DNA from 2 places in the Bradyrhizobium sp. CCBAU 53421 genome. Region 2 is predicted to be linked to the other one. Evidence: riboswitches for the same ligand, from Rfam matches in the RefSeq annotation. Region 2 holds a riboswitch; the other holds the start of a gene.
The links. A riboswitch is a leader RNA that binds a small molecule or an ion and turns the genes downstream of it on or off. The one in region 2 is predicted to bind S-adenosylmethionine.

Region 1: another riboswitch for S-adenosylmethionine. It lies ahead of XH92_RS38535 (homoserine O-acetyltransferase); the one in region 2 lies ahead of XH92_RS04125 (O-succinylhomoserine sulfhydrylase).

Annotation. Positions count from the first base shown of each region.
Region 1 is NZ_CP030047.1:8,316,466-8,331,717, forward strand. It holds gene XH92_RS38515 (YARHG domain-containing protein) at 1-239, shown strand, start outside; gene XH92_RS38520 (TIGR02594 family protein) at 321-992, opposite strand; gene XH92_RS38525 (alpha/beta fold hydrolase) at 1,234-2,106, shown strand; gene metW (methionine biosynthesis protein MetW) at 2,111-2,773, opposite strand; gene XH92_RS38535 (homoserine O-acetyltransferase) at 2,770-3,975, opposite strand; SAM riboswitch at 4,059-4,138, opposite strand; gene XH92_RS38540 (chorismate mutase) at 4,325-5,173, shown strand; gene hisC (histidinol-phosphate transaminase) at 5,273-6,370, shown strand; gene XH92_RS38550 (prephenate/arogenate dehydrogenase family protein) at 6,379-7,311, shown strand; gene XH92_RS38555 (hypothetical protein) at 7,615-8,091, opposite strand; gene XH92_RS38560 (hypothetical protein) at 8,316-9,884, opposite strand; gene XH92_RS38565 (antibiotic biosynthesis monooxygenase) at 10,200-10,517, shown strand; gene XH92_RS38570 (DUF2125 domain-containing protein) at 10,617-11,804, opposite strand; gene XH92_RS38575 (gamma-glutamylcyclotransferase) at 11,981-12,589, shown strand; gene XH92_RS38580 (caspase family protein) at 12,699-14,492, shown strand; gene XH92_RS38585 (efflux RND transporter permease subunit) at 14,639-15,252, shown strand, end outside.
Region 2 is NZ_CP030047.1:902,991-918,242, forward strand. It holds gene XH92_RS04095 (IclR family transcriptional regulator) at 1-579, opposite strand, end outside; gene XH92_RS04100 (3-hydroxyacyl-CoA dehydrogenase NAD-binding domain-containing protein) at 750-2,846, shown strand; gene pimA (dicarboxylate--CoA ligase PimA) at 3,021-4,709, shown strand; gene pimC (pimeloyl-CoA dehydrogenase large subunit) at 4,820-6,010, shown strand; gene pimD (pimeloyl-CoA dehydrogenase small subunit) at 6,190-7,335, shown strand; gene XH92_RS04120 (SDR family NAD(P)-dependent oxidoreductase) at 7,444-8,217, shown strand; gene XH92_RS04125 (O-succinylhomoserine sulfhydrylase) at 8,463-9,656, opposite strand; SAM riboswitch at 9,733-9,812, opposite strand; gene XH92_RS04130 (2'-deoxycytidine 5'-triphosphate deaminase) at 9,983-11,041, shown strand; gene XH92_RS04135 (hypothetical protein) at 11,246-12,301, shown strand; gene XH92_RS04140 (MATE family efflux transporter) at 12,431-13,873, shown strand; gene XH92_RS04145 (SRPBCC family protein) at 14,064-14,480, opposite strand; gene XH92_RS04150 (VOC family protein) at 14,645-15,004, opposite strand; gene XH92_RS04155 (AraC family transcriptional regulator) at 15,061-15,252, opposite strand, start outside.

The DNA.
Region 1 (15,252 bases), 1.8 Mb from region 2:
TTCCTGATTCCGATCGACGATTTCTGAGTGAGGCCGATCTCAAGGACATGTCGGCGATCGAGCTGCGCATCGCACGAAACGAGATTTTCGCGCGGCATGGCCGGTTCTTCAAGGATCAGGTGCTCGCGAACTACTTCTCGCAATTCGCCTGGTATCAACCCGCTGCGGTCGAAGTCCCCCTGAGCAACCTCGAGACGACCAACGTCGACACGATCGAGGCGACGGAGCACGAGAAGTGAGGCCAGCCGGCAGTATCGGTTGACCCCGGACCGCGTATGGCCACCTGCCCCATTCTCAGGAGCGAGGTGGCCAGTCCCTGATCAATTCGCCGGCATCACATAGGCATAGATCCGGCCGCGCGAGACCGGCAGTTCGCGAACGCGGTGGCTGCTGTTACCCGAGATCATGATCGGATTGCCCTTGGCATCGACGCCGGTGATGATGCCGACATGACCGCCGCCGCGGCGGCCCATCACGGCGATGGCGCCGACCTGCGGCCCCGACACGCGCGTACCGTATTTGGCGAACGAGCTCGCCATGTCGGAGCCGGTGCCGCGATGGCCGGTCTGTTGCAACACCATGTTCATGAAGCGCGCGCACCACAGGCTGGAGCGCCCGGTCGGGTTGCCGCCGCCGAGATAGCGGCGCGCCGTGGCGACGATCCCCGATGAGCCGAATCCACTCGCCTCGCTGACGCCGCCGGTATTGGGCACGGACTCAGCGTTGCCCGGCAACACGGCCGCATTGGCCTCGGTGAAGTCACCACCCGCCTCCGCCTGTGCGCGACGCTCGGCGCGCGACAGCCGCGCGGTGTGCCGATAGTGATGATGACCAGAATGGCGCGCGTGATGACCCGCATGGGGCGAATGCGCGTGATGCGAATGACGCGGACGGGCGGAAGCCGAAGAAACCGAAACGACGGCGAGAGTGAGCGAACACAGAGCCAGCGCCAAAACACGAAGCGACCGGCGATACGCAAGCAACTGAACCATACTTCACGAGATCCTCTGAAACGCCCCAAACTCCCCGTCGCGATCCCAAGAGAACACGCAAGGGAACACGGCGGTGGTTTTGTAAATCGGGATGTGGCGCGAGGAAGATTTCATGCGGCGTTGCGGAAACGATTTCTGGGTCATTCCGCGCAAATTCCATGACGAAAATAGCCAGAACTGCCGCATTGCAGCCGCGGAAATTAATTGCAAATCTGAGCGCGGCCAACGAGAGGAGATTTTAATGCCCCACGCCGTCACGAAAGATAATGTCCGCCTTCATTTCGAAGAGGCCGGCAGCGGCACCCCGATCATCTTCCTGCACGAGTTCGCAGCTGATCACACCAACTGGGAGCCGCAGATGCGCTACTTCACGCGCGGCCACCGCTGCATCGCCTATTCGGCGCGCGGCTATACGCCCTCGGAGGTACCTGCGAGCGCCGAGGTCTACACCTACAAGCATTTCTACACCGACGCGCTCGCGGTGCTCGACCATCTCGGCATCGCCAAGGCGCATTTCGTCGGCCTCTCGATGGGCTCCTATTCCTCGCTGCAGGTCGCGCTCAACGCGCCGGAGCGCGCACTGTCGATGACGCTGGCCGCGGTCGGCTCCGGCTCCAGCCTCGAGAATCTCGATGCCTTCCGCGCGCAGTGCCGCGCCAATGCCGAGCAATACGAGAGCATTGGCTCGGTCGAGGTCGCCAAGGTGACGCGCGAGGCGCCGAGCCGGATCCCGTTCCTGGTCAAGGACCCGCGCGGCCACGCCGATTTCTACGCCGCGCTCGCCCGCCATGACGCCAAGGGCTCGGCCAACACGATGCGCAGCTTCCAGGGCGGCAGGCCCTCGATCTACACCATGACCGACGCCATCAAGCGCGCGGCGACGCCGGCGCTGATCCTGTGCGGCGACGAGGACGACAATTGCATCGCGCCCAGCATGTTCCTGAAGCAGCATCTGCCGGCCGCCGGCCTCGCCTTCTTCCCGAAGTCCGGCCACGTGCTCAATCTCGAGGAGCCGGCGCTGTTCAACGAGATGGTCGAGCGCTTCATCACGCTGGTCGAGGCCGGCCGCTGGCCGGTGCGCGATCCGCGGTCGCTGGTGGCAGCGCCGGTGTAAGCCGTCACTTCCCACCGCCGCGGCTGAGCAGGAACACGCCCTGCTCGCCGAACATGTTCCACACCCACCAGGGCAGGTTGAGCGGCACCGGGCGGCCGTAGAGATCGAGCGCGACCGCGCGCTCCATCTTGACGTTGATCTGCTCGCAGAGCTCCACGAAATCCTTGATGGTGCAGAAATGGATGTTCGAGGTGTCGTACCAGCTCGCCGGCAGATTCTCGGTGCGCGGCATGTGGCCGCCGATCAAAAGCTGCAGCCGCATTTTCCAGAACCCGAAATTCGGGAACGAGACGATGGCGCGCTGGCCGATCCGCAGCAGATTCTCCAGCACCACCTTGGGCTGCCGCGTCGCCTGCAAGGTCTGCGACAGGATGACGTAGTCGAATGCGTCATCGGGATAGTTGACGAGGTCGGTGTCGGCATCGCCCTGCACCACCGCGAGGCCCTTGGCGACGCAGCCGTTGACGCCCTCGCGCGACAATTCGATGCCGCGGCCGTCGATGCCGCGGCTCTCCAGCAGCTGCAGCAATTCGCCGTCGCCGCAGCCGACGTCGAGCACGCGCGAGCCCGGCCGCACCATCTCGGCGACCAGGAGATGATCCCTGCGATAGCCGCCGGTCCGCTCCGGCGCGACGCCCGGCAAGGGCAATGTCTGCTGCATGCTCATGACTGGCCGTCGTCCTTCAATCCGCGCGCCTTGCCCGCAGCCAGCAGGAAGGCGCGGGAGATTTCGAGGAATTCCGGCACGTCGAGCAGAAACGCGTCGTGGCCGCGATCGGTCTCGATTTCGGCGAACGACACCCGTGCGCTCGACGCGTTCAGCGCGTGCACCAGCGCGCGCGATTCCGAGGTCGGAAACAGCCAGTCGCTGGTGAACGACACCACGCAGAACCGCGTCTGGATGCCGGTGAACGCCTTCGCCAGCACGCCGTTGTGGTCGGCGGCGATGTCGAAATAGTCCATCGCACGGGTCAGGTAGAGATAGCTGTTGGCGTCGAAGCGCTCGACAAAGGACGAGCCTTGATAGCGCAGATAGCTCTCGACCTGGAAATCAGCATCGAACGAGAAGGTCGGCAGCTCGCGATCCTGCATCCGCCGCCCGAACTTGCGATGCAGCGCGGCGTCCGACAGATAGGTGATGTGCGCGGCCATCCGCGCCACCGCGAGCCCGCGATGCGGATGGGTGTCCTCGTCGACATAGCGGCCGCCGCGCCAGTCCGGATCGGCCATCACGGCCTGACGGCCGAGCTCGTGGAACGCGATGTTCTGCGCCGAATGCCGCGTCGAGCAGGCGATCGCGAGCGTCGAGAACACACGCTCGGGATAGGCGGCGGTCCATTGCAGCACCTGCATGCCGCCCATCGAGCCGCCGACCACGCAGAACAGCGTCGAAATGCCGAGACGATCGATCAGCATCGCCTGCGCGCGCACCATGTCGGGGATCGTGATGATCGGGAAATCGAGCCCCCACACCTTGCCCGTCGCAGGATTCAGCGACGCAGGCCCGGTCGAGCCCATGCAGCCGCCGATCACGTTGGAGCAGATGATGAAGTATTTGTCGGCATCGATCGGCTTGCCGGCGCCGACCATGGTGTCCCACCAGCCGGGCTTGCCGGTGACGGGATGGGTGTTTTTGACATGCTGATCGCCGGTCAGCGCATGGCAGATCAGGATCGCGTTGGACCTGTCGGCATTGAGCCGGCCGTAGGTCTGATAGGCGATCTGGAACGGTGCGAGATCGACGCCGCAATCCAGCTTCAGCGGCTGATCCGTGCCGAACTTCGCCAGCAATGACGACGGATGATCGGCCTCGTGGGCGCGATCATCGCTCTGGGTTTGCGGGCTCGGTATCGGACGCACGTTGCTCATCTAGGCGACCCTGCCTCCGCGCGGGAGGGCTCGAACAGAAATCAGGCCATAAAAAACCCGGCCTGAACAAGGTTCGGCCGGGAGCTGATCTGTCCCCGGCCTGTTTAGCGAGTTGTTTAACGTGGCTGCAAGCCGGCCGGCTCAAATGACCACGGAGTGCAGCGAACCTAGTCCTCAGGCCCCCCGTCGTCAAGGCGGCCAGCGAACGTCCCCTCGCCGGGCGCCGATGGTTAACCGAATGCGCAGGGCACGCCTGCGACGTTTCTCTTTGCTTTCGCTGCCCGTCTTTCCTAATCAGGGACCCTGTCCGGCACGGCGTCGGGCCGCCCGGACGACAAGGTTTGAGAGCATGTCCAACCCACCCCCGTCGCCGCCCTCGCTGCAGGAGCTGCGCAAGGAGATCGATGCGATCGACGAGCAGGTTCACCGCCTGCTGATGGCGCGCGGCGACATCATCGACCGCCTGATCCAGGTCAAGAAGACCCAGGAGGTCGGCTCGGCGTTCCGCCCCGCGCGCGAGGCCAGCATGATGCGCGAGCTGGTGCGGCGTCATCGCGGCATCCTGCCGCTCGACACCATCGAGAGCATCTGGCGCGTCATCATCTCGACCTTCACCTACGTGCAGGCGCCGTTCGCAGTGCACGCCGATGTTTCGGTCGGCGAGTCCGCGATGCGCGACTCGGCGCGGTTTCACTTCGGCTTCGTGGTGCCCTACGTCTCGCATTTCAGCGCCCAGGCCGCGATCGAGGCGGTGGCGAAATCGAAGGGCGACCTCGCGCTGGTCTCCGCGATCGCGAGCCGTACGCCGTGGTGGAATGCGCTCGAGGCCGATGGCGCGCCGAAGATCATCGCGCGGCTGCCGTTCCTCGAACGCGCCGACCATCCCGCCGCGCTGCCGGTATTCCTGATCTCGCGGGTCGCCGACGACGCCATGGTGACCGAGGTCGAGATGTGGAGCGTGCGCGTCTCCGGCTGGAACGCCGATGTCGCCCGTGCGCTGGCCCCGCTCGCCGAGATCGTCGCGGTCCCCGACACCGCCTTCGACGGTGCTGCCCTCCTGGTCTCGGTCACCGGGCAAGACTTCGAGAAGATCAAGCTGGCCTTGATTGAGGCCGGCGCCTCGGTCCGCTCGTCGGCCCTCGTCGGCAGCCACGCAACGCGCTATACGGTGCCCTCTAACGGATCGGCCAGGACCTGAAGTAAGAGCCAGCCGTCCGTCCAGGCTTTTGTTTTGACGCGTTTTCTTCACGCGAACCGGTGTCCACTTCGCTCGAAAACGCTCTGTTCGGAGTTGATAATGTCCCGCCCCGTGCCGAACCCCGGCATCCTCGATATTGCGCCCTATACGCCCGGCAAGAGCCCGGTGCCGGAACCGGGCCGCAAGGTGTTCAAGCTGTCCGCCAACGAGACGCCGTTCGGCCCGTCGCCGAAGGCGATCGCGGCCTACAAGGCCGCGGCTGACCATCTCGAGGACTATCCGGAGGGCACCTCGCGCGTGCTGCGCGAGGCGATTGGCCGCGCCTACGGGCTCGATCCCGACCGCATCATCTGCGGCGCCGGCTCCGACGAGATCCTCAATCTGCTGGCGCACACCTATCTCGCCCCCGGCGACGAAGCGATCTCGACCACCCATGGCTTCCTGGTCTACCCGATCGCCACCATGGCGAACGGCGCCAGGAACGTGATCGCGGCCGAGACCAATTTCACCGCCGATGTCGACGCCATCCTCAAGGTGGTGACGCCGAAGACCAAGCTGGTCTGGCTCGCCAACCCGAACAATCCGACCGGCACCTACATCCCGTTCGACGAGGTCAAGCGGCTGCGCGCCGCCCTGCCCTCGCATGTGCTGCTGGTGCTCGACGCGGCTTACGCCGACTACGTCTCGCGCAACGACTACGAGCTCGGCATCGAGCTGGTCGCGACCACCGACAACACGGTGGTGACGCACACCTTCTCGAAGATCCACGGCCTTGCCGCGCTGCGGGTCGGCTGGATGTTCGGCCCGGCGCATATCGTCGATGCCTGCAACCGCATTCGCGGTCCGTTCAACGTCACGACGCCGGCGATGCTGGCCGCGGTGGCGGCGATCGAGGACACCGCGCATGTGCAGATGTCGCGGACCCACACCGAACAGTGGCGCAACTGGCTGACCGAGGAGATCGGCAAGCTCGGGCTCAAGGTGACGCCGAGCGTCGCCAATTTCGTGCTGATCCACTTCCCGACCGACAAGGGCAGGACCGCGGCGGAAGCCGACGCCTATCTCACGCGGCGCGGCCTCGTGCTGCGCGCGCTCAACAATTACAAGCTGCCGCACGCGCTGCGCATGACCATTGGCACCGAGGAAGCCAACCGCCTCGTGGTCGAGGGCCTGCGCGACTTCTTAGGTGGAAAGTGAACACCGACGTGACCACGGCTCCGCTCTTCAACCGCATCGCACTGATCGGCTTCGGCCTGATCGGCGGCTCGATCGCGCGCGGCGCGCGCGCGCAGGGCCTCGTCGGCGAGATCGTCACCACCGCGCGCTCTTCGAAGACGCGCGCGCGCGTCGCCGAGCTCGGCATCGTCGATCGCGTCGTCGAGACCAACATCGAGGCGGTCAGGGATGCCGATCTCGTCATCCTCTGCATCCCGGTCGGCGCCTGCGGTCCGGTCGCGGCCGAGATCGCCGGCCATCTCAAGCCCGGCGCCATCATCTCCGACGTCGGCTCGGTGAAGGGCGCCGTGGTCAAGGACATGGGGCCGCATCTGCCCGGCGGCGTACATTTCGTGCCGGCGCATCCAGTGGCCGGCACCGAGCATTCGGGCCCGGATTCCGGCTTCGCCGAGCTATTCATCAACCGCTGGTGCATCCTGACCCCGCCCGAAGGCACCGATCCAGCCGCGACCGACCGGCTGCGCGCGTTCTGGGCCGCACTCGGCGCCAAGGTCGAGATCATGACGCCGGATCATCATGACCTCGTGCTCGCGATCACCAGCCATCTGCCGCATCTGATCGCCTACACCATCGTCGGCACCGCCGACGAGCTGGCGCAGGTGACGGAATCCGAAGTCATCAAGTTCTCCGCCGGCGGCTTCCGTGACTTCACCCGCATCGCGGCCTCGGACCCGACGATGTGGCGCGACGTGTTCCTCGCCAACAAGGACGCCGTGCTCGAGATGCTCGGCACCTTCACCGAGGATCTGTCGAAGCTCACCCGCGCGATCCGGCGCGGCGACGGCGAAGCACTGTTCGACCACTTCACCCGCACCCGCGCCATCCGCCGCGGCATCGTCGAGATCGGCCAGGATTCCGCCGCGCCGGATTTCGGCCGGCCGCATGCGAATTTGAAGAAGTAAGATCAGGCACGCGGCTTCCTCTACTTGGTCGTCCTGGCGAAAGCCAGGACCCATAACCACCGCATTTGGTTGTGAACGGGATTCCGGCCCCAACGTCGTGCAACAACGGGCACTCGGGGTAATGGGTCCTGGCTTTCGCCAGGACGACAGCGAGTGTGTGGTGCCGCCTATGAATCAAAGCGTCCGCATTTTCGCGACATGAATTGTCCGAGCCTTGCCTTTCGTCACGCCGCTCTTCGAACAGAGGGCGCAGGGAAAACCGGGTGCCGATCGCACCCACGGGCCGCAAGGCAGCGACGGCACTCACCGTCGCAACCGCTGATCCCGGATCGGGCCTGTCGATATCGGCGCAACCTTCTGTGTTAGGCGCTGGCGGCCGACGAGGCCGGCGGTTGCCAGCATGACGATGCCGCCGAACCACCACGAGCCGATCACGAACTCCCAGGCACGCGGCGGAATCTCGTCGAACACGATGCCATAGACCGACACCAGTGCAGCCAGCGCGGCGAGGAAGATGCCGCCCGCGCTCATGAGCTCGACGGCATCGATGCGCCCCGTGGCGCGCAAGGCCGGCCTTGGAATATCGATGCCGAGGTAGAAGCCGACGGCGCCGATCACGATCGTCGTCACGATGAAGGCAAGCGTACCGAAGAAGGAGATGTGCCCCTTCGCGAGCTGGGCGGCAACGAAGGTGCCGGCCATGGCACCGGCCATCGCCAGACCGGTTCGTTGCAGCACATGCGCGGCACGGCTGACCATCATCAACTCGCGGGCGATCACGGCCCTCTCCTTTCTGCTCACGATCCTCATCTGCGGTGTCCTTTCCAGCACTTCGGTCCACAGAGGCTGTGAACCGATCTGTCCCGTCATTGCGAGCGGAACGAAGCAATCCATCGCGCGGCAAGCGGAGATATGGATTGCTTCGTCGCTATCGCTCCTCGCAAGACGAGGTTGATGGGCTCAAGCCCTCTCAGTACCGAAGCACGCGATTGCCACTCGATGTACTAGAACGGGTAATAGCGGATCTGGGTCATGACGATGTGGTCGTCGGTCTTCGGCGCGCCGCCGACACCTGCGAAGGCGAAGCGCTGGTTGTAGGAGTACTGGATGCCGGCCTTGATCGCTCCGTAGTCGCCCTTGAAGATCGTGTCGTAGAACCCGGCGGTGTATTGCCTGACTTGGGCGGTGTTGCCGTTGCAGGTCGCCGCCGGCGAGTTCTCGATGTTGCAGCCGAGATTGTTGTAGAGCGGATTGCCGTAGCCGAACGGCACCGTGCCGACATTGGAGAACGTCGCCTTGGTCTTCTCGAGGCCGGCATAGGCATAGAGATCGAGCGACGGCGTCGTGTGCCAGACCGTGCCGAGCAGGAACGCCGTGATCGGCAGTGGCTGGATCGAGCCGTCCTGGCGCACCGTCGCATCCGGGAACGGCGCGGCGGTGAAGCGGCCGAGCGCGCCGTGCGACGCGGAGCCCTGCAATTCCAGGACCTTCGGCACGATCTCCGCCGAGAAATGCCCGCCGAAGCTCACCGTGTTGACGTCGTGATTGGCGAAGTTGAAGCGATCGTAGAAGTCGCGATACATCGCCCAGCCCTCGACATGCAGCTTGTAGGGCCCGAGCCGCGGATCCCACGCACCCTTCACGGTGAAGTCAGGCACGTGATTGAGGCTGACGTTGTTGGCGTTGTTGAAGAAGCTGCCGCCCGGCCCGGTGAGGTTGACCAAGAGGTTCGGATTGAGCACGCCCTGCGGGCCGGCCGCGGGCGTACCTACCAACGGCGTGTTGCCGCCGAAGAACGACGTCTGCGGATTTTCCGCCGAGACCGCGAGCTTGAATTCGGGCCCGATGTCCTGCCAGACGCGAATGCCGGGCTGCCGCGCCGCGAGGAAGCCGGGCACCGATTCGAAATCAATCACGCCCGGCGCGTCGACCGAACGCGGATCGATGCCGGCCTTGCTCGGCGCGTTCAGCGACCAGCTCTGACCGGCCAGGACATGCAGGCCGAGATCCGTGCGATCGACCTCGACGCTGGCCTGCCGCAGCCGCGGGTTGAACGAGTTGGTGGCGACCGAATTCGCGGTCTGCGCGGCGCCTTCGAAGTCCATTTCGCCGTAGCCGGCGACACGGGTGTTGGCGAACACTTCGGCTTCCGCGAGCACCGAGAAGCGGGTCTGCCGCGCCGAGAAGCGCGACTCGCCGGTGTTGAAGTTCTTGCTCTGCGGGAACGGAATGAAGGCGTAGACCGAGCCGGTGTCGGAAGCGAGATTGCGGGTCCGATAGATGCCGGTGAGATCGACCCAGCCGCCGAAGGTGAAGGTGACGCCCTTGTAGCAGAGCTTGCCCGATGCGCAGGGATCGAACGGCACCGGCGCCTTGGCTGCCATCCGCGTATTCTGCATTGCGTTCTGTCTTGCCGCCAGCACCTCCTCCTTGCGCGCCTGCACTTCCATTTTCTGTTCGAGCTGCTTGAGACGTGCTTTCAGCGCCTTCAGCTCCGACGCATCGTCGTCCGCCAACGCTGGACCTGCCGACAACAGCATGCTGCCGAGCAGAATTCCCCCGAGAATTCGCATCGCTTCCTCCACACGAGGTTGTTTCCTCAGGCGAGAGAGAGCGGTACTCGGGGAATGATATTCGCGGGCTCCCGCAATATTGCGGTCACGTTTTTCTCATCGCGGCCACGGGAATAGTTTGCCGCAATTGGCGATATCGCGCGCGAGGGATTAAGGTGTCCGCGCGGTGTGTGGGGCGGATTTTGCGCAGCACAATCCGCCCCACCGCCCGCGGCGAAAAAAGCGGACGTGTAACAACGGCGGTCGCGAGATCGAATTGTCGTTCGGCGCCTGTTTCAGGCTGCCATGGACATGCGATGGACGAAGGGCAGCAACATGATCGGTGAAGTCATTGTAGTCGGTGACCTGAAGTTACGGGACGACGCCTCGCTCGACGAATACAACCGGCTGGGCGAGCGCATGTACGACATCGTCAGCCGGCTTCCGGGATTCCTGTCGGTGAAATCGTTCAAGGCGGCGGACGGCGAGGAGCTCACCTTGTTTCGCTTTGCCTCGGAAGAAGCGCTCGAAGCCTGGCGCCGTCATCCGGACCATGTCGAAACCATGCAGCGCGGACATGCCGAATTCTACGCCAGCGGCTTCCTGCAGATCTGCAAGGTGATCCGCGAGGTCGGCCCGTTTGAGCATGTGTAGGGCGGATTAGCCGAAGGCGTAATCCGCCATTTCGGTAGATCGGCGCGGCGGGTTACGGCTTCGCCTAACCCGCCCTACGAAGTTTCGACAGCGTGCTGCTCAGAACAGCGGCGGAATCTGCGCGACCTTCAGCGGGCCCAGGAACACCGCGCCGTCGGCGAAGCGCAACGGGAAGCTGCGCGCCTTCTTACCCTCGAGCGTGGCTTCGGTGCCGAGCGAATTGATGCCGGCGGAGATGCCGGCATTGGCGTTCTGCTTGATCACCTTGCCGAGGCCCGGGATCGCGCGGTCCAGCGCGCCAAAGAGATTGCTGAGGTCCTGGCTCTTCACGCCGGGTGCGACGCGGTCGAGCGTCGACTGCGGCACGCCCTCCTCCAGCATCTTGTCGATGCCGAGCGCGGGGATGACGCGCTCGAGGCCCGCGACCGTCATTTGCAGTTCGCCCTCGATGCGGCCCTGCGCGTTGAGGCGGAGCGTGCCGGCCGCGACCGACAGCACATCGCCCTGCTCGATCCGCGACTGCTGGATCTCGACGCTACCGCCGGCGGCCTGGATCTCGCGGAAGCGATCGGGCCACGGCTTGGGCGAAAAATCCTTCAGGCCGTTCAGCCGCGCATGGATGTCGGCGTTGAACGGCTGGGTGAGCAGCGGATGCACCTCCTGAAAGGTACCGCCCGAGATCTGCAGCACGGTCTCGATCGCGGGGCTGTCCGGCGCCGAGCCGTCGACCTGCCTGCCGTGCAGCTCGATGTGATTGACACGCATCAGCGGCGTCGGCGCGGGACCGCCGGTGCGGTCGATGGCGAGATCGTCGAACACCAGCGAGGCACGCTGCGGCACCGCCGGCAGACCGACCACGCTGCTGCGTCCCAACTTCCAGTCGACCTGCAGCGTCGGCTGCGCATTGCGCTCGGCGATTGTGGCCGGGCCCTTGAACTCCGCGATCACGAGCTTGGGATCATAGATCTGCGCAACGACCAGGATCTCGGCCAGCCGCGCCACGAACGACATTTGCGGCGAGGCGGTCTGCGACACCAGCATCACGCTGGGCTGCTCGCAGCGGATTTCAAGCCGGAACGGGTAACCTGCCACCGAGCGCTTGTCGCAATCATAGACCCGGCCCGCTTTCGCCTCCTGCGCGCGCCAGGCATCGGCCTGCACGCCGACCTGCGAGGCGGCGAAGAACCAGAAGCCGCTCCACAGCACCGCGGCGATCAGGACCACAACGGGGACGGCATAAAGACCGAAGCGCGAGCGGCGGCGGGGGGCGGAGGTCATATCGGACATGCGGCGTCCTTTGGAGCGCGAATTTGTCAAAATCTAAGCGGCAGCAAGCCTTGGGCAACCCTTGGGCAACCCCTACGCACCTCTTGCGCAACCCTCACGCAACCTTTGCGTAACCCTTGGAAACATCACGGAATCTGCTTCGCTTCGACGGCGTGTTCTGCTAGCCCATCTGCGCGATGTCAGCAAATCCTCCCCATTCCGAGACCGACGGCGACCTCTGGGTGTTCGGCTACGGCTCGCTGATGTGGAAGCCGGGCTTCGAGTTCCTGGAGCAGGTGCCGGCACGGCTGATCGGCGAGCATCGCGCGCTTTGCGTCTATTCGTTCGACCACCGCGGCACGCCGGAGAAGCCGGGCCTGGTGCTCGGGCTGGACCGCGGCGGCGCCTGCCGCGGCATCGCGTTCCGCGTCGCCGCCCGCCTGCGCCACGACACCATCGCCTACTTACGGGCGCGCGAGCAGACCACCAACGTCTATCGCGAGGTGATGCGCTCGGTGTGGCTGGAGAACGCGGCCCGCGATCGCGTCAGCGCGCTGGCCTATGTGGTCGACCGCGGCCATGTGCAATATGCCGGGCGGCTGTCGCTGGCCGAGCAACTGCGCCTGGTGCAGCAAGGCCATGGCCGCTCCGGCAACAACCGCGATTATGTGCTCTCGACCGTCGCCTCGATCGAGAAACAGGGGTTTCGCGATCAGCCGCTGCACCAGCTTGCGGCGATGCTGCATGATTCGGGCACGACGCTGCATCGGGATGTGCATGCCGCTGACGGGCGCGATCCAGGCTGAACGCCGACGCGCCATTGACGTCCGTCGAGGAACCCGGCCTGCGAGTTTTTGCCACGGCGCGAACAACATTGTGGTCTCCATTTCCGGTCGCTGGAATGGAATGACTGGAATGCGCCCCTCATTGCTAAGGCTCGCCGCACTCGGCCTGCTATTGCTGCTGAACTCGCCATCGTATGCCGGATTGAGGGAGGATGGCGCGGCCTGCGACGCAACGGAGCCGCACCCGGAGCTCGCGATCCCCGCCTGCACCCGCCTGATCGCAGCCAATCCGAGGGGACGCGACCTTTCGATCACCTACTACAACCGGGCGCTCGCCTGGCATAACAAGGGGAATCTGGAGAAGGCCAAAGCGGACTACGACCAGTCGATTGCGATCAATCCGTCGTTTGCGCCCTCCTACGGCCAGCGGGCCAAGGTCTATCTGCAGAACCAGGACTACGACCGCGCGCTGAGCGATTTCGATCAGGCGATCCGGCTCAAGCCCGCCGGTCAGTTCAGCGCCGGCTGGTTCAACAATCGCGCCGAGCTGTTCGTCGCCACCGGCGACTACGATCGCGCGCTGGCCGATTACGGCAAGTCGATCGAGCTCGATCCCAACTCGTGGTACGCCTACGTCAATCGCGCGCTGGTCTATGACTTCAGCGGCAAGGACCGGCTCGCGGCGCTGCATTGCGAGGACGCGATCAAGCGCGCGCCGCACGCAGCCGGCCCCTATTACTGCCGGGCCGCGGTCGAGGTCAGCGCCGGCGATCTCGACAGTGCCGCGCGGGATGTCGAACGCGCGATCGCGATCCAGGACGGGCAATCCGAGTTCTACTCGCTGCGCGGCCTGACGTTCGCCGGCAAGGGCGAGCTTGACCAGGCGATGCGCGACTACGACCGCGCCACGCAACTCAACGCACAGGGCGCGCTGAACTATGCACGGCGCGGCCTCGCCGACGAGAAGAAGGGCGATGTCGACGCGGCTCGCGCCGACTTCCGGCACGCGCTCGACGTCATCGGCCTCGATCAGCTCGACCGCACCCAGGGCCAGCGCGTCGCCCGGGAAGGCCTGCAACGGCTGGACAAGGTCGCCAGCACGGACAAGAGCGTCGTCGCGGATCACGCCGCGGCCAAGCCTGTGCCCGCGCTCGCCACGGCCGTTCCGGTTCCGCCGATTAGCGCGGGCAAGGCAGCAACGACCGAGCGGCGCGTCGCCCTCGTGGTGGGCAATTCAAAGTATCGCTCGGTGCCTGTTCTGCCGAACCCCGGCCAGGACGCCGCCGCGATCGCCAACACGCTGCGCGCGGTCGGCTTTCAGGATGTCCGCCTCGTCACCGACGCCACGCGGGACAGCCTGGTCGACGCCCTCAAATCATTTACCAGTGCGGCCGACGGCGCCGATTGGGCCGTGATCTACTATGCCGGCCACGGCATGGAGATGGCCGGCGAGAACTATCTGGTGCCGGTCGACGCCAAACTCGCGACCGATCGCGACGTGTCGTTCGAGGCGGTCGCGCTGACGCAAGTGATGGGCGCCACCGAAGGGGCGCGCAAGCTGCACCTCGTCATCCTCGACGCCTGCCGCGACAACCCGTTCGCCAACCAGATCAAGCGCACCGTCGCGTCGCGCTCGATCGGCAGGGGATTGGCCCAGGTCGAGCCCGACAGCGGCACGCTGGTCGTCTACGCCGCCAAGCACGGCCAGGTCGCGCTCGACGGCGACGGCGGTCACAGCCCGTTCGTGACGGCCCTGATCAAGCGCATGCAGACGCCGCGGATCGAGATCCGCAAGCTGTTCGACCTCGTGCGTGACGACGTCATGGTGGCGACCGATCGGCGGCAGCAGCCCTTCAGCTACGGCTCGGTGCCGGGAGCTGAGGATTTCTACTTCGTCGGCGCGAGCCAGAATGCGGCGAAATAGTCCGCGTCCGAATGCGGCCGACGTCGGGCATCTGTTGCGGCCAGACAAATCCCGGCGGACGTATGGCAGCGCCCTGTGACATTTAGGCTTTTGCATCGCGGCGCAGACGGATAGAAGCTGATCCGCAAACATCGCTCGCTGATGCAATGAACCTCTCAGCTCCCTTTGTCCGCCGCCCGGTCGGCACCACACTGCTGTCGCTTGGACTGGTGGTGGCGGGCATCATTGCGTTCTTCAAGCTGCCGGTGTCGCCGCTGCCCGACGTCGACATCCCGACCATCATGGTGCAGGCGACCCTGCCCGGCGCCAGCCCGGCCGACGTCGCCGCCACCGTGGCGAGCCCCCTGGAACGCCACCTCGGCCAGATCGCCAGCGTCACCGAGATGACGTCGACGTCCTCGCTCGGCTCCGCCCGCATCACGCTGCAATTCGACATCGACCGCGACATCAACGGCGCCGCGCGCGACGTGCAGGCGGCGATCAACGCGGCGCGTGCCGACCTGCCGACCAACCTGCGCACCAACCCCACCTACCGCAAGTTCAACCCCGCCTCGGCGCCGATCCTGATCTACACCCTGACCTCGGACACGCTGACCCCGGCCGAGCTCTATGACGCCGCCTCAACCACGCTGGCGCAGAAGCTGTCGCAGGTCGAGGGCGTCGGCGAAGTCTCGGTCGGCGGCGGCTCGCTGCCGGCGGTGCGCGTCGAGCTGATCCCGCCGGCGCTCTACAAATACGGCATCGGGCTCGAGGACGTCCG
Region 2 (15,252 bases):
CGCCACCGTCTCGCCGGAGCGCTCGATGCCGTCGCGCATCTTGGCCCAGCGGCTGCCATAGTGATCCCGCAGCTCGCGTAATAGAGCCGCACGCTCTTCGGGTGGCAATGCCCAAATATAGGCACGTCCCATCGCGGTGGTTGCGATCGGCACCCGCGAGCCGACGTCGAGCTGCACGCCGAGCGCCAGGCCGTTCCGGCTCTGGCCGAAATAGATCATGCTGTGACGGTCGCGGCCGCCGACCGCGACCGCGCCGCCGGTCGCGCGCATCACTTCTTCTCGATACGGTTCGGACAAATGCCGAACGCCGAGATTGGCGAGCGCGGCATAGCCGAGCGCCATCGCCGACGGCGCCAGCTGATACTTCTCGAATTTCGGTACAGGTGTAAGGTATCCCAGCTTGGTCAGCGTGTAGGTCAGCCGGGAAATGGTTGGCTTCGGTAATTTGGTGCGGGCGGCAATCTCCTGATTGCCGAGCAGCCCGTCATTGGGTTGAAATGCGCGCAGGACGTCCAGTCCGCGGGAAAGCGCGACGACGAAATTGCGATCGGTCGCTACCTTCTTGCTGGCGCGCTTCATTCCCTCACCTTGTCATGCTCGTTGACAAGGCTCGTGCTTCAAAATAACCCTCCGTGTCAAGATGTGGAATTAAATTTCGCAGTGCGAAATTGGTCTAATCCTGGCGGCTCGACGCAAGTCGTGCAGCTACTCAACGCAAGTTCAAGAACAAGCATCCAGGGAGAGTCCCGGTGAGTGAAGTCGTCAAGCTCGAACGTCATGACAACATTGCCGTCGTCACGGTTAACAGTCCGCCCGTGAACGCGCTGAGCGCTGCCGTGCGCGGCGGCATCTTCGATTGCGTCAAGAGCGCGATCGATGATGCGCAGGTCCAGGGCATCGTGCTGACCTGCGCCGGCCGCACCTTCATCGCCGGCGCCGACATCACCGAATTCGGCAAGCCGCCGAAGCCGCCTGGCCTCGCCGAGGTGCTGAGCCTGATGGAAAGTTCGCCGAAGCCGATCGTTGCCGCGATCCACGGCACCGCGCTCGGCGGCGGCCTCGAGGTCGCGCTGGCCTGCCACTATCGCGTCGCCACCAAGGACGCCAAGCTCGGCCTGCCCGAGGTGAAGCTCGGCCTGCTGCCGGGCGCCGGCGGCACCCAGCGCCTGCCGCGTGCGGTCGGTCCCGAGCTGGCGGTCAAGATGATCGTCGGCGGCGATCCGATCGGCGCCGACGCCGCGCTGAAGGCCGGCCTGATCGACGAGATCGTCGAGGGCCCGGCGTCGGGCGGTGAGGCATTTGCGCGCAAGGTGGTCGCCGAGAAGCGTCCGCTGCGCAAGCTGCGCGATGACGATAGCAAGCTCGCCGCGGCCAAGGCCGACCGTTCGATCTTCACCAATGCGGTCGCTGCGCTGACCAAGAAGTCGCGCGGTCTCGAGGCGCCGTTCGCCGCCGCCGATGCCGTCGGCGCCGCGATCGACCTGCCGTTCGACGAAGGCCTGAAGAAGGAGCGCGAGGGCTTCCTCAAGCTGATGAACGGCGACCAGTCGAAGGCGCAGCGCTACGCGTTCTTCGCCGAGCGCGAAGCCGCCAAGATCTCCGGCGTCCCCGAGGGCACCAAGGGCCGCAACGTGGCGCGCGTCGCGATCCTCGGCGCCGGCACAATGGGCGGCGGCATCGCGATGTCGTTCGCCAATGCCGGCATCCCGGTCACCCTGGTCGAGACCGGCGAGGAGCAGCTCAAGCGCGGCCTGGGCATCATGCAGAAGAACTACGAGGCGACCGCCGCGCGCGGCGGCATCCCGGCGGACGCGCCCGCCAAGCGCATGGCGCTGATCAACGGCGTCGTCGGCATCGAGAACGTCGGCGACGCCGATCTCGTGATCGAGGCGGTGTTCGAGACCATGGCGGTCAAGAAGGAAGTGTTCGGCAAGCTCGATCAGTACGCCAAGCCGGGCGCAGTGCTGGCCTCCAACACCTCCTACCTCAACATCGACGAGATCGCGCAGTCGACCAAGCGTCCGCAGGACGTGCTCGGCATGCATTTCTTCTCGCCGGCCAACGTCATGAAGCTGTGCGAGATCGTGCGCGCCGACAAGACCGCGCCCGACGCGCTGGTGACTGCGGTGTCGATCGCCCGCAAAATTGCCAAAGTGCCGGCTGTGGTCGGCGTCTGCGACGGCTTCGTCGGCAACCGCATGCTGGCGCAGCGCGGCAAGCAGTCCGAGAAGCTGTTGTTCGAAGGCGCATTGCCGCAGCAGGTCGACGCTGTGGTCACCAAGTTCGGCATGCCGATGGGCCCGTTCGCGATGGGCGATCTCGCCGGTCTCGATATCGGCTGGCGCTCGCGCAAGGACCGCGGCATCAAGTCGGAGATCGCGGACGCGCTGTGCGAAGCCGGCCGTTTCGGCCAGAAGACCGGCAAGGGTTACTACAAGTATGAGCAGGGCTCGCGCGCGGCGCTGCCCGATCCGGAGGTCGAGAAGCTGATCGACGAGACGCTGGCGCGCCTCGGCCGCAAGAAGCGCGTCGTCAGCGACGACGAGATCCTCGAGCGGATGATGTACCCGATGATCAACGAGGGCGCGAAGATCCTCGCCGAGGGCATCGCGGCGCGTCCGTCTGACATCGACGTGGTCTGGCTCTATGGCTATGGCTGGCCGATCTATCGCGGCGGCCCGATGTTCTGGGCCGACACCGTCGGCCTCAAGCATATCGCTGACCGTCTGGCCTTCTACGCCAAGGAGACCAACGATCCCTCGCTCGAGCCGGCGCCGCTGCTGAAGAAGCTCGCCGACGAAGGCAAGACCTTCGCCTCGCTCGCCGCAGCGTCGAAGGCGGCGTGATCTTTCGGCGATACAAAGGCGGTGACAGGGTTCCCTCTCCCCTTGTGGGAGAGGGTTAGGGAGAGGGGTGGCCGCATCGGGACCGCCCGAGTGGACCCCCTTCCCCAACCCCTCCCCACAAGGGGGAGGGGAGCCCTCGCGCCGGTGCTCACCTAACGGCAGTCAGATGTATCAATGACCTATCCCGGCGAACAATATTATCCCAAGGGCGTGCAGTGGAGTGACGAGATCACGCGCGGCACGCTGCCGGACCTGCTCTCGAATGCCGCCGCCGAGTTCGGCGCGCGTCCGGTGCTCGAATTCCGCGACCGGCAGATCAGCTACAGCGAGCTCGAGGCCCTGGTCGAGACCGCGGCCACCGCCTTCATGCGGGCCGGTTACGGCAAGGGCACTTCGGTCGCGCTGTTTCTCGGCAACTCGCCTGACCACCCGATCAACTTCTTCGGCGCGCTGAAGGCTGGAGCCCGTGTCGTGCACCTGTCGCCGCTCGACGGCGAGATCGCGCTGTCGCACAAGCTGTCCGATTCAGGCGCGCGCGTGCTGGTCACCAGCAACCTGTCGGCGCTGCTGCCGACCGCGCTAAAATTCCTCGCCAAGGGTCTGCTCGACCGTCTGATCGTTTGCGAGGATGACAATTGGGGCAAGGTCGGCACACAGCAGACCGCACTGCCTGACAATCCCGCGATCATCACCCACCGGCAGTTCATCGACGGCGCAGTCAAGCCGTCGCAATGGCCCGCGGTCGACGTCGAGGACGTCGCGCTGCTGCAATATACCGGCGGCACCACCGGCCTGCCCAAGGGCGCCATGCTGAGCCACGGCAATCTCACCGCGGCGGTCTCGATCTACGACGTCTGGGGCAAGCCGGGACGGCTCGAGCGCAACGCGATCGAGCGCGTGATCTGCGTGCTGCCGCTGTTTCACATCTACGCGCTGACCGTCGTGCTGCTGTCGGTGATCCGGCGCGGCCATCTGATCTCGCTGCACCAGCGCTTCGACGTCGAGGCCGTGATGCGCGACATCGAGGTCAAGCGCGCGACGGTGTTTCCCGGCGTGCCGACGATGTGGATCGCGATCGCCTCGCTGCCCGACCTCGACAAGCGCGATCTCTCCTCGCTGGTGGTCGCCGGCTCCGGCGGCGCGCCGCTGCCGGTCGAGGTCGCCAAGATCTTCGAGCGCCGCGTCGGCATGAAGCTGAAGAGCGGCTGGGGCATGACCGAGACCTGCTCGCCCGGCACCGGCCATCCGAAGGAAGGGCCGGAAAAGCCGGGCTCGATCGGGCTGATGCTGCCCGGTATCGAGATGGACGTGGTGTCGCTGGAGGATTCCACCAAGGTGATGCCGGTCGGCGAGGTCGGCGAGATCCGCATCCGCGGCCCGAACGTCACCAAGGGCTACTGGAACAGGCCGGCGGAGACCGCGGAGGCCTTCGTCGGCGACCGCTTCCTGACCGGCGACATCGGCTACATGGACGCCGACGGCTATTTCTATCTGGTCGACCGCAAGAAGGACATGATCATCTCCGGCGGCTTCAACGTCTATCCGCAGATGATCGAGCAGGCGATCTACACCCATCCTGCCGTGCAGGAAGTGATCGTGATCGGTATCCCCGACGACTACCGCGGCGAGGCGGCAAAGGCTTTCATCAAGCTGCGCGACGGCGAGAAGGAGTTCTCGATCAACGAGCTGCGCGCCTTCCTCACCGGCAAGGTCGGCAAGCATGAATTGCCGGCCGCGGTCGAGTTCGTCGCCGAACTGCCGCGCACTCCGGTCGGCAAGCTGTCCCGTCACGAATTGCGGCAGCAGCAGCCGAAGACGTCTCAACCCCATCAGCAACAGACCCCATCAGGATCCCGTTCATGATGGACGATATGGTGCAATGAATCCGTCGTCCCGGCTCCAGTGCGCAATCGCGCACAAGGCCGGGACGACATCGAGAGTGACGAAGCATTGAACTTTAAACGGAGGATCCGATGGATCTCGCTTTCACCAAGGAAGAGATAGCGTTTCGCGAGGAGGTACGGGAGTTCTTCAAGAACAACGTGCCGCCGGATACACGGCGCAAGCTGCAGGAAGGCCGCCATCTGTCGAAGGACGAGATGGTCACCTGGTGGCGCATCCTCAACAAGAAGGGCTGGGGCGTCACCCATTGGCCGAAGGAATATGGCGGCACCGGCTGGACCACCGTGCAGCACTACATCTTCAACGAGGAGCTGCAGTCCTATCCCGCGCCGCAGCCGCTCGCCTTCGGCGTCAGCATGGTCGGCCCGGTCATCTACACCTTCGGCAACGAGAAGCAGAAGAAGGAATACCTGCCGCGCATCGCCAATGTCGACGACTGGTGGTGCCAGGGCTTCTCGGAGCCGGGTTCGGGCTCGGACCTCGCGTCGCTGAAGACCAAGGCCGAGCGCCGCGGCGACAAGTGGATCATCAACGGTCAGAAGACCTGGACCACGCTCGCCCAGCACGCCGACATGATCTTCTGCCTGTGCCGCACCGATCCGGCCGCCAAGAAGCAGATGGGCATCTCCTTCATCGTGTTCAGCATGAAGTCGAAGGGCGTCACCGTGCGCCCGATCCAGACCATCGACGGCGGCCACGAGGTCAACGAAGTGTTCTTCGACGACGTCGAGGTGCCCTACGAGAACCTGATCGGCGAAGAGAACAAGGGCTGGGATTACGCCAAATTCCTGCTCGGCAATGAGCGCACCGGCATCGCCCGGGTCGGCGTGTCGAAGGAGCGGCTGCGTCGCATCCGCGCGCTGGCCTCCAAGGTCGAGTCCGGCGGCCGCCCGGTGATCGAGGATCCGGCATTCCGCGAGAAGCTCACGGCCTGCGAGATCGAGCTGAAGGCGCTCGAGCTGACCCAGCTCCGCGTCGTCGCCGACGAGGGCAAGCACGGCAAGGGCAAGCCCAATCCGGCTTCCTCGGTGCTCAAGATCAAGGGCTCGGAAATCCAGCAGACCACCACCGAGCTGCTGATGGAGATCATCGGACCGTTCGCCGCGCCCTACGACGAGCATGGCGATGCCGGCTCGAACGAGAGCATGGACTGGACCGCGCAGATCGCGCCGAGCTACTTCAACAACCGCAAGGTTTCGATCTACGGCGGCTCCAACGAGATCCAGCGCAACATCATCAGCAAGGCGGTGCTGGGGCTGTAAGCCACAAGTTCGGTGTCGTCCCCCGCCTTGTGCGCAATTGCGCACAGGGGCGGGGGACCCGGTACGCCGAGGCGGTTGTGATTCCCAATGAGGGCCGCGGCCTACTGGATCCCCGCATTCGCGGGGATGACGAGTGGAGATCAGGGCAGGCGCCCGCGTGATTTTGGAGAGATGGTAAAATGGATTTTGATCTGTCCGAGGAGCAGCGGCTTCTCAAGGAAAGCGTCGACGGTTTGCTGGCGGATGCCTACGACTTCGATGCGCGCAAGAAGTACATGAAGGAGAAGGGCGGCTGGAGCAAAGCGCTCTGGGGCAAGCTCGCCGAGCAGGGCCTGCTCGGTCTGCCCTTTGCGGAGACCGACGGCGGCTTCGGCGCCGGCGCGGTCGAGACCATGATCGTGATGGAGGCGCTCGGCAAGTCATTGGTGGTCGAGCCCTATCTCGCCACCGTCGTGGTCGCCGGCGGTTTCCTGCGCCATGGCGGCTCGGCCGAGCAGAAGGCCAAGTACATCCCGGGCATCATCGACGGCAGCAGGACCTTCGGCTTCGCCCAGCTCGAGAAGAACTCGCGCTACGACCTGTTCGACGTCGTGACCACGGCCAAGAAGAAGGGCGACGGTTGGGTGATCGACGGCGAGAAGTTCGTCGTGCTCAACGGCGAGAACGCCGACACCTTGATCGTGACCGCGCGCACCAAGGGCGGCCAGCGCGACAAGATCGGCATCGGCGTGTTCCTGGTCCCGGCGGACGCCAAGGGCGTCACCCGGAAGGGCTATCCCACCCAGGACGGACTGCACGCGGCCGACATCACCTTCACCAATGTCGAGGTCGGTGCGGATGCTGCGATCGGCGATCCCGAGAACGGCCTGCCCCTGATCGAGCGCGTAGCGGACGAAGCCCGCATTGCGCTGTGCGCGGAAGCCGTCGGCGCGATGGACGAGTCGCTGAAGGAGACCGTCGAGTACATCAAGACCCGCAAGCAGTTCGGCGTTGCGATCGGCTCGTTCCAGAGCCTGCAGCACCGTGCCGCCGACATGTTCGTGGCGCTGGAGCAGGCCCGCAGCATGTCGATGTTCGCGACCATGGCGTCGGACTTCAGTGATGCCAAGGAGCGTTCGTCCGCGGTCGCGGCCGCCAAGGTGCAGGTCGGCAAGTCCCTGAAGTTCGTCGGCCAGCAGTCGATCCAGCTCCATGGCGGCATCGGCATGACCATGGAAGCCAAGATCGGCCACTACTTCAAGCGGCTGACCATGATCGAGAACACGCTCGGCGACACCGACTACCATCTCCGTCGCGTCAGCGAGGGCGGCGGGCTGCTGGCTTGAGATGTCGTTGCCGGGCTTGACCCGGCAATCCATCGCTCTTGAAAAGATGGATGCGCGGGTCAAGCCCGCGCGTGACGAGTTTTTCTAACCATCCGGGAGGCAACAACAATGAAAAACACTCCGTTCGATCTCACCGGCCAGGTCGCCGTCGTCACCGGCTCGAGCCGCGGCATCGGCCGCTCCTCGGCGGAACTCCTGGCAAAACTCGGCGCCAAGGTCGTGATCTCCTCGCGCAAGGCGGATGCCTGCCAGGAAGTCGCCGACGGCATCAAGAAGGCCGGCGGCGATGCGCTCGTCATCCCCTGCAACATCGCGCGCCGCGCGGAGGTCGAGGCGCTGATCTCGGGCACGATCAAGCACTACGGCAAGATCGACACCCTGGTCTGCAACGCCGCAGTGAACCCGTATTACGGCCCGCTGCTCGACATCACGGACGAAGCCTTCGACAAGATCATGGGCTCCAACGTCAAGAGCAACATCTGGCTGTCCGCACTGGCGATCCCGCAGATGGCCGAGCGCGGCAAGGGTTCGGTCGTGATCATCTCCTCGATCGGCGGCCTGCGTGGCTCGACGGTGATCGGTGCCTACGGCATCTCCAAGGCGGCGGACTTTGCGCTGTGCCGCAGCCTCGCCGGCGAATGGGGGCCGAAGGGCGTGCGGGTCAATTGCGTGGCGCCGGGCCTGGTGAAGACCGATTTCGCCCGCGCGCTGTGGGAGGACCCGGACAATCTGAAGCGCCGCACCGCCTCGACGCCGCTCCGCCGCATCGGCGAGCCTGACGAGATCGCCGGCGCGGTGGCCTATCTTGCCTCCGATGCCTCGACCTTCATGACCGGCCAGACCATCGTGGTCGACGGCGGCGTGACGACGGCGGCGACGTAAGCGGCTGTTCCCTCAGGGATGACGGGGTGATTGCTCAGCTTGCTCAGTGTCATCACTCGCGCAGGCGGGTGATCCAGTATTCCAGAGACCGCAGTGCTTGAGCCGAAGGGCCGCGGCGTACTGGATCGCCCGGTCCATGTGCGCAATTGCGCACAGGCCGGGCGATGACGGCGGTGGACGAGGATACAGCCTCACATCCTCTCAGGATGAGGTCTTGTTTCGCGCTTTAGGCTTCTACGCCAGTCTCAAACCTGCTCCAGCGCCCGCTCGAAATCCTCGATCAGGTCGTCGGGATGCTCGAGCCCGGCCGAGAAGCGAATGAAGCCTTCGCTGATGCCGAGCTCGGCGCGGGCTTCCGGCGCCAGGCGCTGATGCGTCGTGGTCGCGGGATGCGTGACCAGGCTCTTCGCATCGCCGAGATTGTTGGAGATGCGCGAGATCTTCAGCGCGTTGAGGCAGCGGAAGGCGCCGGCCTTGCCGTCCTTCACCTCGAAGCCGACCAGCGTCGAGCCGGCGCCCATCTGCTTCTTCACCGTCTCGGCCTGCGGATGATCGGCGCGGCCGGGATAGACCAGCCGCGTGATCTTCGGATGCTTGGCCAGCGCCTCGGCGATCTTCGCCGCGTTCTCGGTCTGAGCGCGGACGCGGACGCCGAGCGTCTCCAGTCCCTTCAGCAGCACCCAGGCGTTGAACGGCGACAGCGACGGGCCGGTCTGGCGCATGAAATTGTGGATGTGCTCGGCGATGAAGGCTTCCGACGACAGGATGATGCCGCCGAGGCAGCGGCCCTGGCCGTCGATATGCTTGGTCGCGGAATAGACCACGACGTCGGCGCCGAGCGACAGCGGGCTCTGCCAGATCGGCGTCGCGAACACGTTGTCGACGATCAGCCGGGCGCCGCCGCCATGCGCGATCCTGGCGATGGCGCCGATGTCGAGCACGTCGAGCGTCGGATTGGTCGGGCTTTCCAGGAAGAAGGTCTTGGTGTTCGGCCGCAAGGCGCGCTGCCACTGGTCGAGATCGAGGCCGTCGACCAGCGTGGTCTCGATGCCGTAGCGCGGCAGCAGGTCCTGCACCACGTAGAGGCAGGAGCCGAACAGCGCCTTCGATGCCACCACGTGGTCGCCGGCCTTCAGCGGCGCGAGGATCGCGGTGGTCACCGCGGCCATGCCGGTCGCGGTCGAGCGCGCGGCTTCCGCGCCCTCGAGCTCGATCATGCGGCGCTCGAACATCGCAATCGTCGGGTTGGAATAGCGCGAATAGATGAAGCCGGGGTCCTGGCCCTTGAAGCGCGCCTCGCATTGCTCGGCGGTGTCGTAGACGTAGCCCTGGGTGAGAAACAGCCCTTCCGACGTCTCCCCGAATTGCGAGCGCAGCGTGCCGCCATGGACGAGGCGGGTTTCGGGACGAAAACGGGCGGTACCTTCAGATTCAGACATGTGACCTCCGAAGTGGCCATTTCCCTTGGAAACTGGCCACAAAAAAACCGGCCTGGAGCAACCTCCACAAGCCGGGATCACACTGTCCCCGGCCTGTTTAGCGACTTATTTAACGTGGCTGCAAGCCGGCCGGCTCAAATCACCACGGGATAAGTGCAGCTGATATTCCCTCGCGCCCTTTCCGTCAAGACGGTCATCGGATAACCCCTAAAAGCCCATATATTGGGGCTTGGTGGCCGTTCAGAGTATGATTTTGGGCCATCTCGAGGGACCTCGCCGTGTCGTTCACGCTGGAAGATGAATCCAACGGAATCCTGCCCGACCGCATGATCGCGGAGATGGCGGAGGCCGGCCTCATCCTGCCCGCCTACGACTTCGTCGAGAGCCAGATCCAGCCGGCAAGCCTTGACCTCCGCCTCGGCGACATCGCCTACCGGGTCCGCGCCAGCTTCCTGCCGGGCCCCGATGCCACCGTCGCCGAGCGGATCGACCAGCTCAAGCTGCACGAGATCGATCTCTCCGACGGTGCGGTGCTGGAGACCAATTGCGTCTACATCGTCCCGCTGCTGGAGAGCCTGGCGCTGCCGCCGGAGATCGTGGCCGCGGCCAACCCGAAGAGCTCGACCGGACGGCTCGACGTCTTCACCCGCGTGATCGCCGACGGCACCCGCCGCTTCGACATGATCGGCGCCGGCTACCACGGCCCGCTTTATGCCGAGATCTCGCCGAAGACGTTTCCCGTGCTGCTGCGCGAGGGCTCGCGGCTCAGCCAGGTTCGTTTCCGGATCGGCGAGGCGACGTTGAACGCCGACGAGCTCGACGCGCTGCATGCCGCCGAGCGGCTGGTCGATATCGACGATGCCGATCTCACCCACGGTGTCGCGCTCTCGGTCGATCTCTCCGGCGAGACTTCGGGCGGCTTCGTCGGCTATCGCGCCAAGCGTCACACCGGCGTGGTCGATGTCGATCGCCGCGGCGGCTATGCGGTCGACGACTTCTGGGAGCCGATCAAGGCGCGGCCCGACGGCAGCCTCATCCTCGATCCCGGCGAGTTCTACATCCTGGCCTCGAAAGAGGCCGTGCAGGTGCCGCCGGACTACGCCGCGGAGATGGTGCCGTTCGATCCCCTGGTCGGCGAATTCCGCGTGCACTATGCCGGCTTCTTCGATCCCGGCTTCGGCTATGCCGGTGCTGGCGGCAAGGGCGCGCGCGCCGTGCTTGAAGTGCGCTCGCGCGAGGTGCCGTTCATCCTCGAGCACGGCCAGATCGTCGGCCGCCTCGTCTATGAACGCATGCTCGAGCGTCCCGACGCGCTCTACGGCCAGCGCATCGGCTCGAACTATCAGGCGCAGGGCCTGAAGCTCTCCAAGCATTTTCGCGTGTAATTCCGTAGCTCGGATTTCGCGTCATTCTCCGCCGTCATTCCCCGCGAATGCGGAGAATCCAGTACGCCGCGGCCCCTCCATCGACAACGACTGTCTCTGGAATAATGGATCGCCCGATCAAGTCGGGCGATGACACCGAGTGTGTTGGTTGCGCGGTCTCGTCGGCGATGACACAGTCCGGCAAACAACAAGCAGGGAGCGAACATGAGCGCCGCAACAGATTCAGCGCAGCAAGAAGCGCAGTGGCGGAAGTGGCGCAGCGTCGCCGATCTCTATCACGCCTTCTTCACCGGACTGATCCTCACCGTGGTCACGCGGCGCGGTACGGCCGACGCCGCCGAGTTCGTCTTCCGCGTGTTTCGCCGTCAGCAGCAGGAGCGCTTCCTGCCCGGCTTGAAGAAGCTCGGCCTCGACGGCCTGCCGCCGGCGGTCGCCGCCGCGCAGTATCACTACCTCTCCAACTGGATCGGCGGCGTGCATGTCGAATACATGTACGAGAGTGACCGCAAGGCCTGGATCCGCTATCCGCCGCCGCGCTGGATCTGGAAGGGCACCGCGATCTGTGGCGTGCCCGGCGAGGTCTCGCGCGCGATGCTGCGCGGCTGGCACGCCAACAATGGTGTCGCACTCGGCGATCTCAGGCTCGGCTTTGTCTGCACCAAGCAGAGCGTCGATGGACAGGATGGGCTCGAGGGCTATTACTGCGAATACGATCATCCGCTCGAGCTCGACCAGCGCCTGGTGTTCGCGCGCCATCGCGAGGCGCCGCTGTTCGATCCCAGAACCGCGCCGGCGCTGCCGGTCGACAGCTGGCCGAAGCCGCGGCTGGAGAAGGCCTATCGCAACTACGCGATGGAATATGTGAAGACCGCCGCGCCGGTCATCGTGCAGGTGTTCGGGCCTGAGGACGCGAGCTACCTGCTGCATCTCACCGGCAAGCTCATTGGCATGCAGTATTTCGACGAGGTCGCGCAGGCGCTCGGCGGCAGCCGTGGCCGTGCCGCGGAATTTGCCGCATTCCTGCGCGCGCTGTTCGAGTCGCAGGATGATGTCGCAGAGATCAGCGAGTCCGAGGGCCAGTTCGAGATCCGCCAGCGGGGCTGGAAGCTGATGGCCGACGTGGCCGATTATCACCCGGCCTGCGCAAACGTGCTGACGGGCCTGTTCGAAGGGCTGGCCACCGGCTGCGGACGGCATATTCCGGTGCATCTGACGCCCAATGGCGCCGCCGGCGCGCCGTTGGTCTGGTCGATCGGCTAGATCAGGGGTTCATTCGGGTTCACCTGCAATCGCGCAGGCCCCCCTTGCGTCCCGCGCACGTGGATTTCGCCGCTGCCATGGTAGGGAAACACCATGGCGCGGCTCCCCAGATCGCGCGTGGGAGTAGAAATGTCCGATCTCGGCCTCGCCGAAATACCTGTCGACGAACAAGAACGACCGCTGCCGCCGCCGGTGACGAGACCGGCGCGCAACGCGCTGCTCGACGGGCCGATCTTGCGCACGCTGTTGTGGCTGGCGTGGCCGAACGTGATCGCGCTCTCCGCCGGCACCTGCGTGGTGATCGCGGAGACCTCCTATATCGGCCGGCTCGGCGTTGAATCGCTCGCGGCGATGGCGCTGGTGTTTCCCTGCGTGATTCTGACCATGACGATGTCCGGCGGCGCGATGGGCGGCGGCGTCGCATCCGCGATCGCGCGCGCGCTCGGCGCCGGCGAGATCGAGCGCGCCTCGACACTTGCCATGCATGCGCTGCTGATCGGATTGACGTTCGGTGTCACCTTCATGCTGGGCATGCTGATCTTCGGTCCGCGCCTGCTCGAATTGCTCGGCGGCCGCGGCAACGTGCTGGCGAATGCAATCGCCTATTCGCAGATCTTCTTCGGCGGCGCGATCCTGCCCTGGCTGATGAACACGATGGCCGGCATCCTGCGCGGCACCGGCAACATGAAGCTGCCGTCGACCATGATCCTGTCCTCGGCGGTGTGGCAGATCATTCTCGGCGGCACGCTCGGGCTCGGCCTCGGGCCGGTACCGCAATTCGGCATGCGCGGCGTCGCCGCGGGCTCGCTGATCGCCTATTCGATCAGCATCAGCGTGATGGGCTGGTATCTGTTCTCGGGCCGCGCCCGCGTGAAGCCGAAGCTCAAGGGGTTACGCGTGCAATGGGCGATGTTCATCGACATCCTCAGGGTCGGCGCGGTCTCCTGCTTCTCGCCGCTGCAATCGGTCCTGACGATCTCGATCTTCACCCACATGCTGGCGCAGTTCGGCACCGCGGTGCTCGCCGGCTACGGCATCGGCGCGCGGCTCGAATTCATGCTGACCTCGGTGGCGTTCGCGGTCGGCATCGCTTCGGTGCCGATGATCGGCATGGCCGTCGGCGCCGAGCGCGTTGCGCGCGCCCGGCGCATCGCCTGGACCGCAGGCACGGTGTCATTCCTTGCGGTCGGCGTGGTCGGCAGCTTCATCGCCGTCTTCCCAGACCTGTGGGTCAATCTGTTCACCAATGATCCGCATGTGCGGGCGACCAGCCACCAATATCTCTCGACCGCCGCGCCGATGTACGCCTTCATCGGCCTTGCGATGTCGATGTATTTCTCCTCGCAGGGTGCGGCGAAGGTGCTGGGTCCGGTGCTGGCGCAGACCGCGCGGCTGATCTTCATCGGCGCCGGCGGTTGGTGGCTGTCGACCCATGAGGCGAGCGCGCAAAACTTCTTCGCACTCGCCGCCGCCTCGATGGGCGTGCTCGGCGTGCTCTCTTGCCTCAGCGTGATCCTGACGCGCTGGGGCAAGGCTGCGCCGGTCGCCCAGGCGCAACCGGCGCTGTCGTAAGTCTCAGTCCGTCATTCGCGACTCTCACACCGTCATCCTGAGGAGCGGCCACTTGGCCGCGTCTCGAAGGATGCACGGCCCCGATGCCTCAACAGGCTCGTGGACAAAGCCCGGCCGTCGGCCCTTCGAGACGGCCGCTTTGCGGCCTCCTCAGGGTGACGGTGATAAAGCTTTTCGGCCGCCAGCCCCGCTACGCCGCGCTCTTCTCCCTGGCCGATTTGGCCTGTGCGGCCTGCATCGCCGCCGCGCCGAGATCCATCTGCGCGTCCATGTAGGGCGCGACTTCGTGCGGCAGCACGTCGGCGATCCACACCACCCGGCAGCGCGTATCGCCTTCGGCAAACACCTGCACCGAGGCGGAATGCTGCTTCAGCCGCTCGCTGGTGATCGCATAGACCAGCCGTTGCCGCTTGTCGTCGCAATCGACCAGCGTCTCGTGCGCCACGGTGCCGTTACTGAAAGTCACGGTGCGGACGTCGCCGTCGAGCTTGGTGTCGGTGACGAAGCCCGGCACCAGCCGCGTATGCAGCGCGCCGAAATCGCGCAACGCGTCCCAGACGTGGTCGGCCGGTGCGTCGATCGGGATGTCTTTGTGAATGGAAGCCATGAGATTGAGTCCTTGGTTGGATGGATGTGAAGGTCGTCATTGCGAGCCACCCGGTCGGCGCAAAGCGCCGCCGGATGACAGGCTCCGCGAAGCAATCCATCCTTCCGCAGGGCGAGAGCATGGATTGCTTCGTCGCTTCGCTCCTCGCAATGACGGGTTGAGGCTTAGGTGCTCACCGCCTCGACATTGTTGCCGTCGGGATCGAGCAGGAACGCCGCGTAGTAGGTCGGGCTGTAGTCCTTGCGATGGCCTGCCGCGCCGTTGTCCTTGCCGCCGGCCTTCAGGCCCTCGGTGTGGAATGTCTTGATCGCGTCGTGGCTCGGGGCGCGGAACGCGATGTGGGCGCCGCCTTGCGCGCGGCCCTTGTGCAGATGCAGCCAGAGCGCGGGTTCGCCCTTGGGGCCGAAGCCCGCGCCGCTGTCGTCGCGCGAGCACAGCACGAAGCCGAGCGGCGCCAGCACCGCGGTATAAAAGCGCACGCTGGCGTCGAGGTCGGCGACGCGCAATCCGATATGGTCGTACATGATGGGGTCTCCAGTCGCTGGGCGCGTCGAGGGACGCGCGGACCGGAGCAACCTAGCTATTGCAGCGCAAGGCGTTCTTGGAGAATCTTGCGGTCGCCGCGGGAGGCCTGGCGGAACTTGAGCGGCGAGGCGCCGGCGGCGCGGTGGAAGCTGCGCACGAAATTGGAGAGATCGCCGAAGCCGACGTCGTAGGCGATATCGGTGACCGGGCTGTCGTCGTCGACGAGCCGCCGCGCCGCATGGCGCAG